DNA from 2 places in the Variovorax sp. P4_D9 genome. Region 2 is predicted to be linked to the other one. Evidence: riboswitches for the same ligand, from Rfam matches in the RefSeq annotation. Region 2 holds a riboswitch; the other holds the start of a gene.
What was found. Region 2 has a riboswitch for glycine ahead of AC1DY5_RS15180 (D-amino acid dehydrogenase). Riboswitches for the same ligand answer to the same signal wherever they lie in the genome.
Positions count from the first base shown of each region.

Region 1: linked by a shared signal. The riboswitch ahead of hyi (hydroxypyruvate isomerase) and the one ahead of AC1DY5_RS15180 (D-amino acid dehydrogenase) in region 2 are both predicted to bind glycine.

Region 1 is NZ_JBFUIU010000048.1:19,534-24,404, forward strand. Features, by position in the region: gene AC1DY5_RS08045 (ABC transporter ATP-binding protein) at 1-752, opposite strand, end outside; gene AC1DY5_RS08050 (ABC transporter substrate-binding protein) at 754-2,268, opposite strand; glycine riboswitch at 2,432-2,513, shown strand; glycine riboswitch at 2,515-2,621, shown strand; gene hyi (hydroxypyruvate isomerase) at 2,701-3,468, shown strand; gene AC1DY5_RS08060 (2-hydroxy-3-oxopropionate reductase) at 3,484-4,386, shown strand; gene AC1DY5_RS08065 (hypothetical protein) at 4,677-4,871, shown strand, end outside.
Region 2 is NZ_JBFUIU010000117.1:275-4,210, reverse strand. Features, by position in the region: gene AC1DY5_RS15185 (FAD-dependent oxidoreductase) at 1-1,195, shown strand, start outside; glycine riboswitch at 1,206-1,307, shown strand; glycine riboswitch at 1,308-1,415, shown strand; gene AC1DY5_RS15180 (D-amino acid dehydrogenase) at 1,505-2,821, shown strand; gene AC1DY5_RS15175 (FIST signal transduction protein) at 2,782-3,936, opposite strand, start outside.

The sequences.
Region 1 (4,871 bases), on a different contig from region 2:
CGCGTGTACGGATGGCGCGAATTGGCGAATAGCTGCTCGACGGGCGCCTCCTCGACGATCTCGCCGGCATACATCACGGCGACGCGGTCGCACATCTTGGCAATCACGCCCATGTTGTGCGTGATCAGCAGCAGCGCGGTGCCGTGGTCCCGTGTCAGCTTCTTCATCAGGTCCAGCACCTGGGCCTGGATGGTCACGTCCAGCGCCGTGGTGGGCTCGTCGGCGATCAGCAACTGCGGGTTGTTGAGCATGCCCATCGCGATCACGACGCGCTGACGCATGCCGCCGGACATCTGGTGGGGATAGGAAGAAGCCTGCCGCGGCGGATCGGGCATGCCGACCGCGGCCAGCGCCTGGTGCACGGCCGACGCACCGGCATCATCGCGGCCGTGCGCCTTCAGCACCTCGCCCATCTGCCAGCCGACGGTGAACACAGGGTTCAGCGCGGTCATGGGGTTCTGGAATACGAGCCCGGCCCGTGTTCCGCGCTGCTGGCGCATTTGCTCTTCGTCCAGCGACAGCAAGTCGACGCCGTTCAGCTCGATGGAGCCGGCCTCGATTCGACCCGGCGGCACCACCAGCCGTAGCACCGACATGGCGGTGACGCTCTTGCCGGAGCCCGACTCGCCGACTAGCCCCAGCGTCTCGCCACGGCCGACGGTGAAGGACACGCCGTCAACAGCGGTCACCGTCCCGTAGCCAGTACGAAAGCGTGTGGTCAGACCCCTGACCTTGAGGACCGGGTGCGTCATTTCATTTCAACGTGACGCCACCCAGGAAGGTGCGCGACAGGGTGGGATCGGGCTTGGCCGACTTGACCTTGGGGCCATATGCCACGGAGGCGTTGCGAGCGACGATGGCGATGTCCGGGAAGGCCAGGTCGTCTTCCATCACCGCCACCTTGGCCAATTGCGCCGTGTATTCCTCGGAGGGCCCGCTTTGCGCCTTGGTGATCAGGGCGTCGAGTTCGGTCGGGGTGGGGCCCTGCCGGCCGGGGCGCGGCATCAGGTAGAACAGCGGGTCGGCCTGGAAGGCGTATTCGTTGTCCATGATGTCGTAGTCGGCCTTGTTCTGCTTGTCCAGCCACACGGCGTTCGGGTTGGCCTGGATGGTGACGCGGATGTCGGCCTCGGCCAGCTGGCTCTTGAGCAATTCCGCGAAACGATCCAGGTAGCTTCCCCAGCCGGTGAGGTGGTTCAATGTGATGTCGATGCCCTTGGGATGGCCGGCCTTTGCCAGCAGAGCCTTGGCCTGCGCCACGTCGTGCTTGTAGTACTTTAGGGCGTCGATCTTCGGCACCCAGGTGTACGCCGGCGGCATCTGGGCGCTGGGCACGGCCTCGCCAAGGAAAGCGGCTTGCACGATCGCCGGACGGTTCATTGCCAGCGAAATGGCGCGGCGCACGTCGGGATTGTTGAACGGCGGGCGCCCGCTGTTGACGTTCAGCCGCACGGTATTCGTGGAAGGCACGCCCACCACGGTGATCGCGGCGTCGCCCTTGAGCTGCAGGTTGCCCTCGGCGCTCGGAAACATCAGGTCGATTTGGCCGGATTTGAGCGCGGCGATCTGCGCCGATTGCTCGGGCATGTAGCGGATCGTGAGGTCGGACACCTTGGCGGTGCCCTCCTTGTTCCAGTAGTCGTCGTTGCGCTTGAGCACCAGCTGGGTGTTGGGCGTGTACGCAACCATCTTGAACGGGCCCGTGCCCATCATCTCGCGCCTGGGATCGTGCGTCTGTGCCCACTTCTGGCTCAGGATCGCCGAGCCGACCACGAACGGGCTGCCGAGGTTGAGCAGGAATCCAGCGTCCGGCTGCTTGAGTTTGAAGCGGACGCGCCGGTCGTCGAGCCTGATGACCGAGTCGAGCGACTTGAACCGGTCCTTGGCATAGGGCAGGCCGCGCTCGTTCAGGCGCTGGAAGGAGAACACCACGTCGTCGACAGACACTAGTGTGCCATCGGAGAACTTCACGCCGTCGCGCAGCGTGAATTCATAGCTTGTCTGCGCCGCATCGACCGACCATTTGCTGGCCAGCACCGGCGCGATCTTGCCGGACACGTCGGCTCGCACCAGGCCTTCGTACACCAACTGCCACATGTACCAAGTGCGAATCTGCGAGGACTGCGTGGGATCGAAAGTCTGCGGCACGACGTCCTCGGCGACGACCAGGCTCCCGCTCCTCGCGCCGGTGTCCTGCGCGGCACCGTACGACGCGGCCAGCATGCCCAAGGCGAAGATGCCGGCTATTCGGAAAGATCGAATACTCATCTGGATTCCTTCGGGCGAAACATCCGCGAAGTGCGGCTCGAATCTGCGACATGCAGAAGCTGCACGATAGGGCACCGCATCCAAAACAAAAACTAGCCGAACCTACATTCATCATTCAGTTGCGCTTACGACTCGCGGCCTTGCCGCGTGCTAACTTCAGGGCTTCCAGGAGTAGCTCGGACAGTACCTGTGMCGAGCTGCCGAAGGCGCATCACCCCGAGAACGCTCAGGCCCAAAGACTGGAAACCATGATCAACTGGAGAGTGCCGCGGACATCGGGTCTTCGTCCGCCGAAGGTGCAAGCTGCCCCCGAGGGTGGCGAATCTCTCAGGCAAAAGGACAGTGGGGCGGGCTGCCATCCAGGCGGTCCGTCCTGTCGCAGCCGCCCACCGCAATGGGGTCGCGACTGCATCAACCAACTAGAGAGTCACCATGCCCCGATTCGCCGCCAACCTCAGCATGCTCTTCACGGAGTTGCCTTTCATGGACCGCTTCACCGCCGCGCGCACGGCCGGCTTCGAAGCCGTTGAATACCTTTTCCCCTATGCCTATCCCAAGGACGAACTCGCAAGAGCGCTGCGGGAGAACGGCTTGAAGCAGGTGGTGCACAACCTGCCCGCCGGCGACTGGGAAGCCGGTGATCGCGGCATCGCTTGCCAACCCGAGCGCGTGGGCGAATTCCGCGAGGGCGTTGTCCAGTGCATCGAGTACGCGACCGCGCTCGGCTGTCCGCAAGTCAACTGCCTGGCCGGCAAGGTACCTGCCGGCGTGGAGCGCGAACACGCGCACACCACCTTCGTCGGCAACCTCCGTCACGCTGCCGAAGCGTTGAAGCGTGCCGGCATCCGGCTCTTGATCGAGCCGATCAACCCGTTCGACATTCCCGGCTTCTTCCTGACCCGTACGGACCAGGCCTTGGCCATCCTCGACGAGGTGGGTTCAGACAACCTTTTTGTGCAATACGACATTTACCATGCGCAGCGGGTGGAAGGCGAGTTGGGCGCGACGCTGCGCAGCCACCTGGACCGCATAGGCCACATCCAGTTGGCCGACAACCCCGGCCGCAACGAGCCCGGCACGGGCGAGATCAACTACCACTGGCTGCTCGGGCATATCGACGCGCTGGGCTACACCGGCACTATCGGCTGCGAATACAAGCCGCGCACCAGCACAGCCCAAAGTTTCGGCTGGATGAAATAGAGCCAAGGAAACCAATTGAACAAACCACCACTCAAGCTCGGCTTCATCGGCCTCGGCATCATGGGCACACCGATGGCGGGGCATCTTCTCAAAGCGGGCCACCTGCTGTTCGTCAACACGCGTGGCCGAGTGCCCCAGGAACTGGCCGATGCCGGCGCCACGATCTGCACCACCGCGGGCGGCGTGGCCGAGCGGGCCGACATCATCTTCATCATGGTGCCGGACACGCCCGACGTCGAAAAGGTCCTGTTTGGCGAGTACGGCGTCGCTTCGGACCTGACCAAGGGCAAGACCGTTGTCGACATGAGTTCGATCGATCCGATCGCCACCCGCGGGTTCGCCAAGCGGATACAAGCCCTGGGCTGCGACTATCTCGATGCGCCGGTGTCTGGCGGCGAAGTGGGCGCCAAAGCCGCCAGCCTGACCATCATGGTCGGCGGCGAGCCGCAAGCTTTCGAACACATCAAGCCCTTGTTCGAACTGATGGGAAAGAACATCACCCTGGTCGGCGCTGCCGGCGACGGGCAAGTCTGCAAGGTCGCCAACCAGATCATCGTGGCATTGAACATCGCGGCTGTGGGCGAGGGCCTGCTCTTTGCGGCAAAGGCGAGTGCCGACCCCGCCAAGGTGCGCAAGGCGCTGATGGGAGGCTTTGCCGCTTCTCGAATCTTGGAAGTGCACGGCGAGCGGATGATCAAGCGCACGTTTGACCCGGGTTTCCGGATCGCCTTGCACCAGAAGGACCTGAATCTGGCGCTTCAGGGCGCCAAGGCGCTGGGCATGTCGCTGCCGCAGACCGCCAACGCGGCGCAGCTGATGCAATCCTGCGTGGCGCTGGGCCATGGTCAGTCCGACCATTCGGCACTGGTGCGGGCGATCGAGAACATGGCGCAGTACGAGGTCATGTCAGGTACCTGAGCTTTCGCGCAAATGGCTACCCTCAGTGCGCTGACCACGCTCGCCTGCCGTCCGCCCCCGTTCGGAAACCGAACGTCCGACGCGACTGGCGCATTGGCAGCCGCCATTGCGCAGTTGCGTCAATTCGTAAAGAAAACAATGACTTGAAGCGGCCTGCCGTGGCCAGCAGAGCCTTGGCATGGTCGTTGCAGCGAGAGGGGCGAGCGAATCGAATTGCACGCCTCCAGCAAGGCCAACAGATGCTTCGCTCGCAACACGCCAGTCCTCATGACTCTAGAGAGGAGCACATCATGAATTCGTCACAAATGGCTCCACGCGCGAGCTCCCCCTACGAGCTGCGCTTCCGTTCGCTCTTCAATGAAGGGCGCGGGTATGCGTTCCCATGCGACGCCAGCGGGCAGGTGAACATGGACACACTCAGCGACAGGGCCCGCAACAACTACCTGTATGCGCGGATCGGCATCGGGCGCGAGTTCTCGGTGCCC
Region 2 (3,936 bases):
AGTGACCTCGGCCTACTATCTTCAACAACTCGGACACGAAGTGATCGTGGTCGACCGCCATGCGACGCCGGCGGCCAAGGCACGCGGCCTGGCGACCGCCGCACAGCCGCCTTCAGCGCATGCCGCATCGCCGCGGCGCGGCAAGAAGGTGTCCAGGCTGTGCAAGGGCATCCGTCGCGGCCTTGCCAGGCTGATGGACCGGGCGGTCGGCACGCCGGCCAAGCGCGACCCCCTCGATCAACTCGTGCGCCTGGCCGCGTACAGCCGCAAGAGCGCGCGCGCCTTGCGCGACGAAGCCGGTGTGCCCCAGGGCGGCTCGCGCTCGGCCGGCATGATGAATATCTACACCGATCCCGAGGCCTTCCGGGTCCGGATGGCCGGCGCCACGCACTGGTCCGGGCTCGGCTGCGAGGAACGGCTGCTGTCGGCCGACGAAGCCATCGACCTGGAGCCGGCGCTGAAGGCAATGCGCGGCAGGCTGGCCGGCGCGACCTACGCGCAGGAGGACCCCGGCCGCGATCCGGCGCAATTCGCCGCCAGCCTGGTGTTCCTGTGCCGCGCCGCCGGCGTGCGCTTCATGACCCGCCACACCGTGGTCTCGCTGAAGGAACGGGGCGGCCGCATCGACCATGTCGAATTGCTCGATGCCGCCGGCCGGCCGACCACCCTGAGAGGCCAAGCCTACGTGCTGGCGCTGGGCGCATCGAGCGTGCCGCACGCCGAAGACCTGGGCATCGACATGCCGCTGCGCTTCATGCGCGAATACATCGTCACGATGCCGATCCTGAACCCTTCGCTGACGCCGCGCATGCCCTTGTGCGACCGCCAGGGCAAGCTGCGCATCTCGCGGATCGAGACGCCGGCCGGCGACCAGCTGCGGATCCAGGCCGTCGTGCGGGCCGGGCTCGACGAAGAGGCCGAGCCCGACTCGGACCGCTTCCGGGCGATCGTGCGCCGCACCGAGATGCTGCTGCCCGGCGTCGCCGACGCCACCCGGGCCAGCTTCGATACCGCCATGCACGCAGCCAGCACCACCCGGCTGCCGATAATCGGCAAGACCCGGCTCCCCAACCTGTTCCTGAACACCGCACCCGGCACCCGAAGCTGGGTCCATGCCTGCGGCGCGGGCAAGTCGATCGCCCGCATCGTCAGCGGCCTCCGGCCCGAGCTCGACTTCGCCTTCAGGCGCCCCTGAGCGCTACAATCCGCCCACTGCAGGAGAGCGGGCCCACGGGCCCCACCGAAGGCGCAAACTCCCATAAACGCTCAGGTCGGCCCACGCGATGGGCTCGTACTGCAGTTCACAGTCAGAGCCGTCTGGAGAGCCATTACGCCGCGCGTGATGCACCGAAGGAGCAAACCCGCTGCGGGCGCAGCGGGTGAATCTCTCAGGTACCGAGGACAGGGGGAGCGGCAACTTGGACGCACGGTCCGGTTGCTTTCGTTGTCGACAGCATTCCGTCTCCGCCGCGTTCGAGCGCTGCAACCTTCAAGGGTTCTCGATATGCGCGTGATCGTTCTTGGCGCCGGCCTGCTCGGCGTGACTTCGGCTTACTACCTCCAGCAACTCGGCCACGAAGTGACCGTGATCGACCGCCAGGCCACGCCGGCGGCGGAAACCAGCTTTGCCAACGGCGGCCAGATCTCGGTCAGCCATGCCGAGCCCTGGGCCAACCCGGGGGCGCCGCTCAAGGTGCTGCAATGGCTCGGCAAGGAAGATGCGCCCCTGCTGTTCCGCATCCGCGCCGACATGCGCCAGTGGCTCTGGGGCCTGCAGTTCCTGCGCGAGTGCACGCCGGTCCGCACCCGCCACAACATCGAGCAGATCGTGCGCCTGGGCAGCTACAGCCGCGACACGCTGCAGCAGCTGCGCCGCGACACAGGGATCGACTACGACCAGCGCACGCAGGGCATCCTGCACTTCTATACGACGCAGAAGGAGTTCGACGCCGCGCTGGCGCCGGCCGAACAGATGCGCGCGCTGGGCTGCGACCGGCAGGTGATCTCGGCCGACGAGGCGGTGCGGCTCGAGCCCGCGCTCTCGCACATCCGGCCGAAGCTGGCCGGCGCGACCTACACGGCCGAGGATGAATCAGGCGATGCCAACCGCTTCGCGCGCGAGCTGGCCCGGCTGGCCGAGGTGGCCGGCGTGCGCTTCCTCATGAGCCATACCGTGACCGCGCTGCGCGAAGCCGGCGGCCGAATCGACCACGTCGAGGCGACCGACGACGAAGGCCGCTTCCAGCGGATTCGCGGCGACGCCTACGTGCTCGCTATGGGCTCGCTGAGCCCGCTCCTTGCCGCCCCGCTGGGCATCCGGCTGCCGATCTATCCGGCCAAGGGCTATTCGGTGACGATGCCGGTCAAGGACGCCGCCAAGGCGCACCAAGTCTCGTTGACCGACGATGAGTTCAAGCTGGTGTTCTCGCGCTACACCTCGGCCGCGGGCGACCGCCTGCGCATCGCCGGCACCGCCGAGCTCAACGGCTACGACCGCGACCTGAACCGGGTGCGCTGCGAGGCGATCGTGCGGCGCGTGGAGGAACTGTTCCCGGGCGCCGGCGACGCCTCTGCGGCCCAGTTCTGGACCGGGCTGCGGCCGGCGACGCCGAGCAACGTGCCGCTGATCGGGGCCACCCGGCTGCCCAACATGTTCCTGAACACCGGCCATGGCACGCTGGGCTGGACCCACGCCTGCGGTTCCGGCAAGTCGATCGCGCGGATCGTCAGCGGGCTGGCGCCGGAGCTCGACTTCGCCTTTACCGGGTTGCGCCGCGGTCCTCAGTCGGCGCTGGCGAAGACGGTCAGCACGCCCGTATAGCCGTAGAGGTGATTGCGGGCGATCTCGCCGGCGGCGAAGAAGCCGACCAGCGGGACGTCGCCGAGCGCATGGCGCACGATCTGCAGCTCGGCGCCCGGGGCGCCGAAGTGCGGCCCGCCGCGCCCCGAGCAACTCACGTAGATCGCGCCCGCGATGCGGCGCGCCGGGTGCGGTGCGGCTTCGGCCTCGCCGGCCGCGATCTCGCGCGCGGTCGCCAGCGTCTGCTCCTGCGGCTCCAGCTCCTCGCGGATCTCGGCGCAGACGCGCATCAGGTCGGCGCGCGCGGCCTGCGCATTCCGCCGGCAGAAGCTCATGCGCATGCCGGCCGCGGCCACATCGGCGATCGCCACGCCGCGACGCGTCGGATCGAGGCCGATGATGTGGCGCACCCGCACGTCGGCGCCCAGGTCACCGGTGCGCCGGACGCCGTCGCTGCCGGCCTCGGCCAGGCCGACCAGTGTGGCGCGCACCGCCTCGATTGCCTGCTCGGGCGCATCGAGCGAGACCCGCAGGTCGGCCAGCAGCACGTCAAGCGCGGGCTCGCCATCGAGCTCCAGCAACAGGTTGCCGTCGGCCTCGGTGATCTCGCGTTCGCGCGACACCGGCTGGCAGCCCTGGGTCACGCGCGAAACCAGCCGCACGCGGTCGCCGAAGACCACGCCGGACAGGCCGCCCGAGAACACGCCACCGACCGCGCCATGGCCCCGGATGTTGCCGTTGCCGCCGATCGCGAATTGCAGCGAGCCGACGCGGCCCGAAGACAGCCCGCCGAACAGGTAGCCGGTATCGGTGCGCTCCGCCATCTCGGCGATCAGCTCGCCGAGCTCGGGCGTGCGCGGGTCGGCGTGCACCAGGGCGGTATGGGCCGCGAAGCCGCTCATCTCCGAGCCGGCCAGCGGCGCCACGCCGGAGAACACCCGGTACTGGTCGCTCGGCAGTTCGCACAACATCACGCTGAGCGCAGGCTCATCGAAATACTCGGCGTTGTTGGCGGCCACGCCGACGCCCACGGTGCCGGTCCAGTCGGTGATCTCGGGCAGTTCGGCCCCCAGGTGATCGAGGATCTCCTGGGCGTCGGCGCCGTAGTGGTCGGTGATGTAGAGCACGCCCAGCGT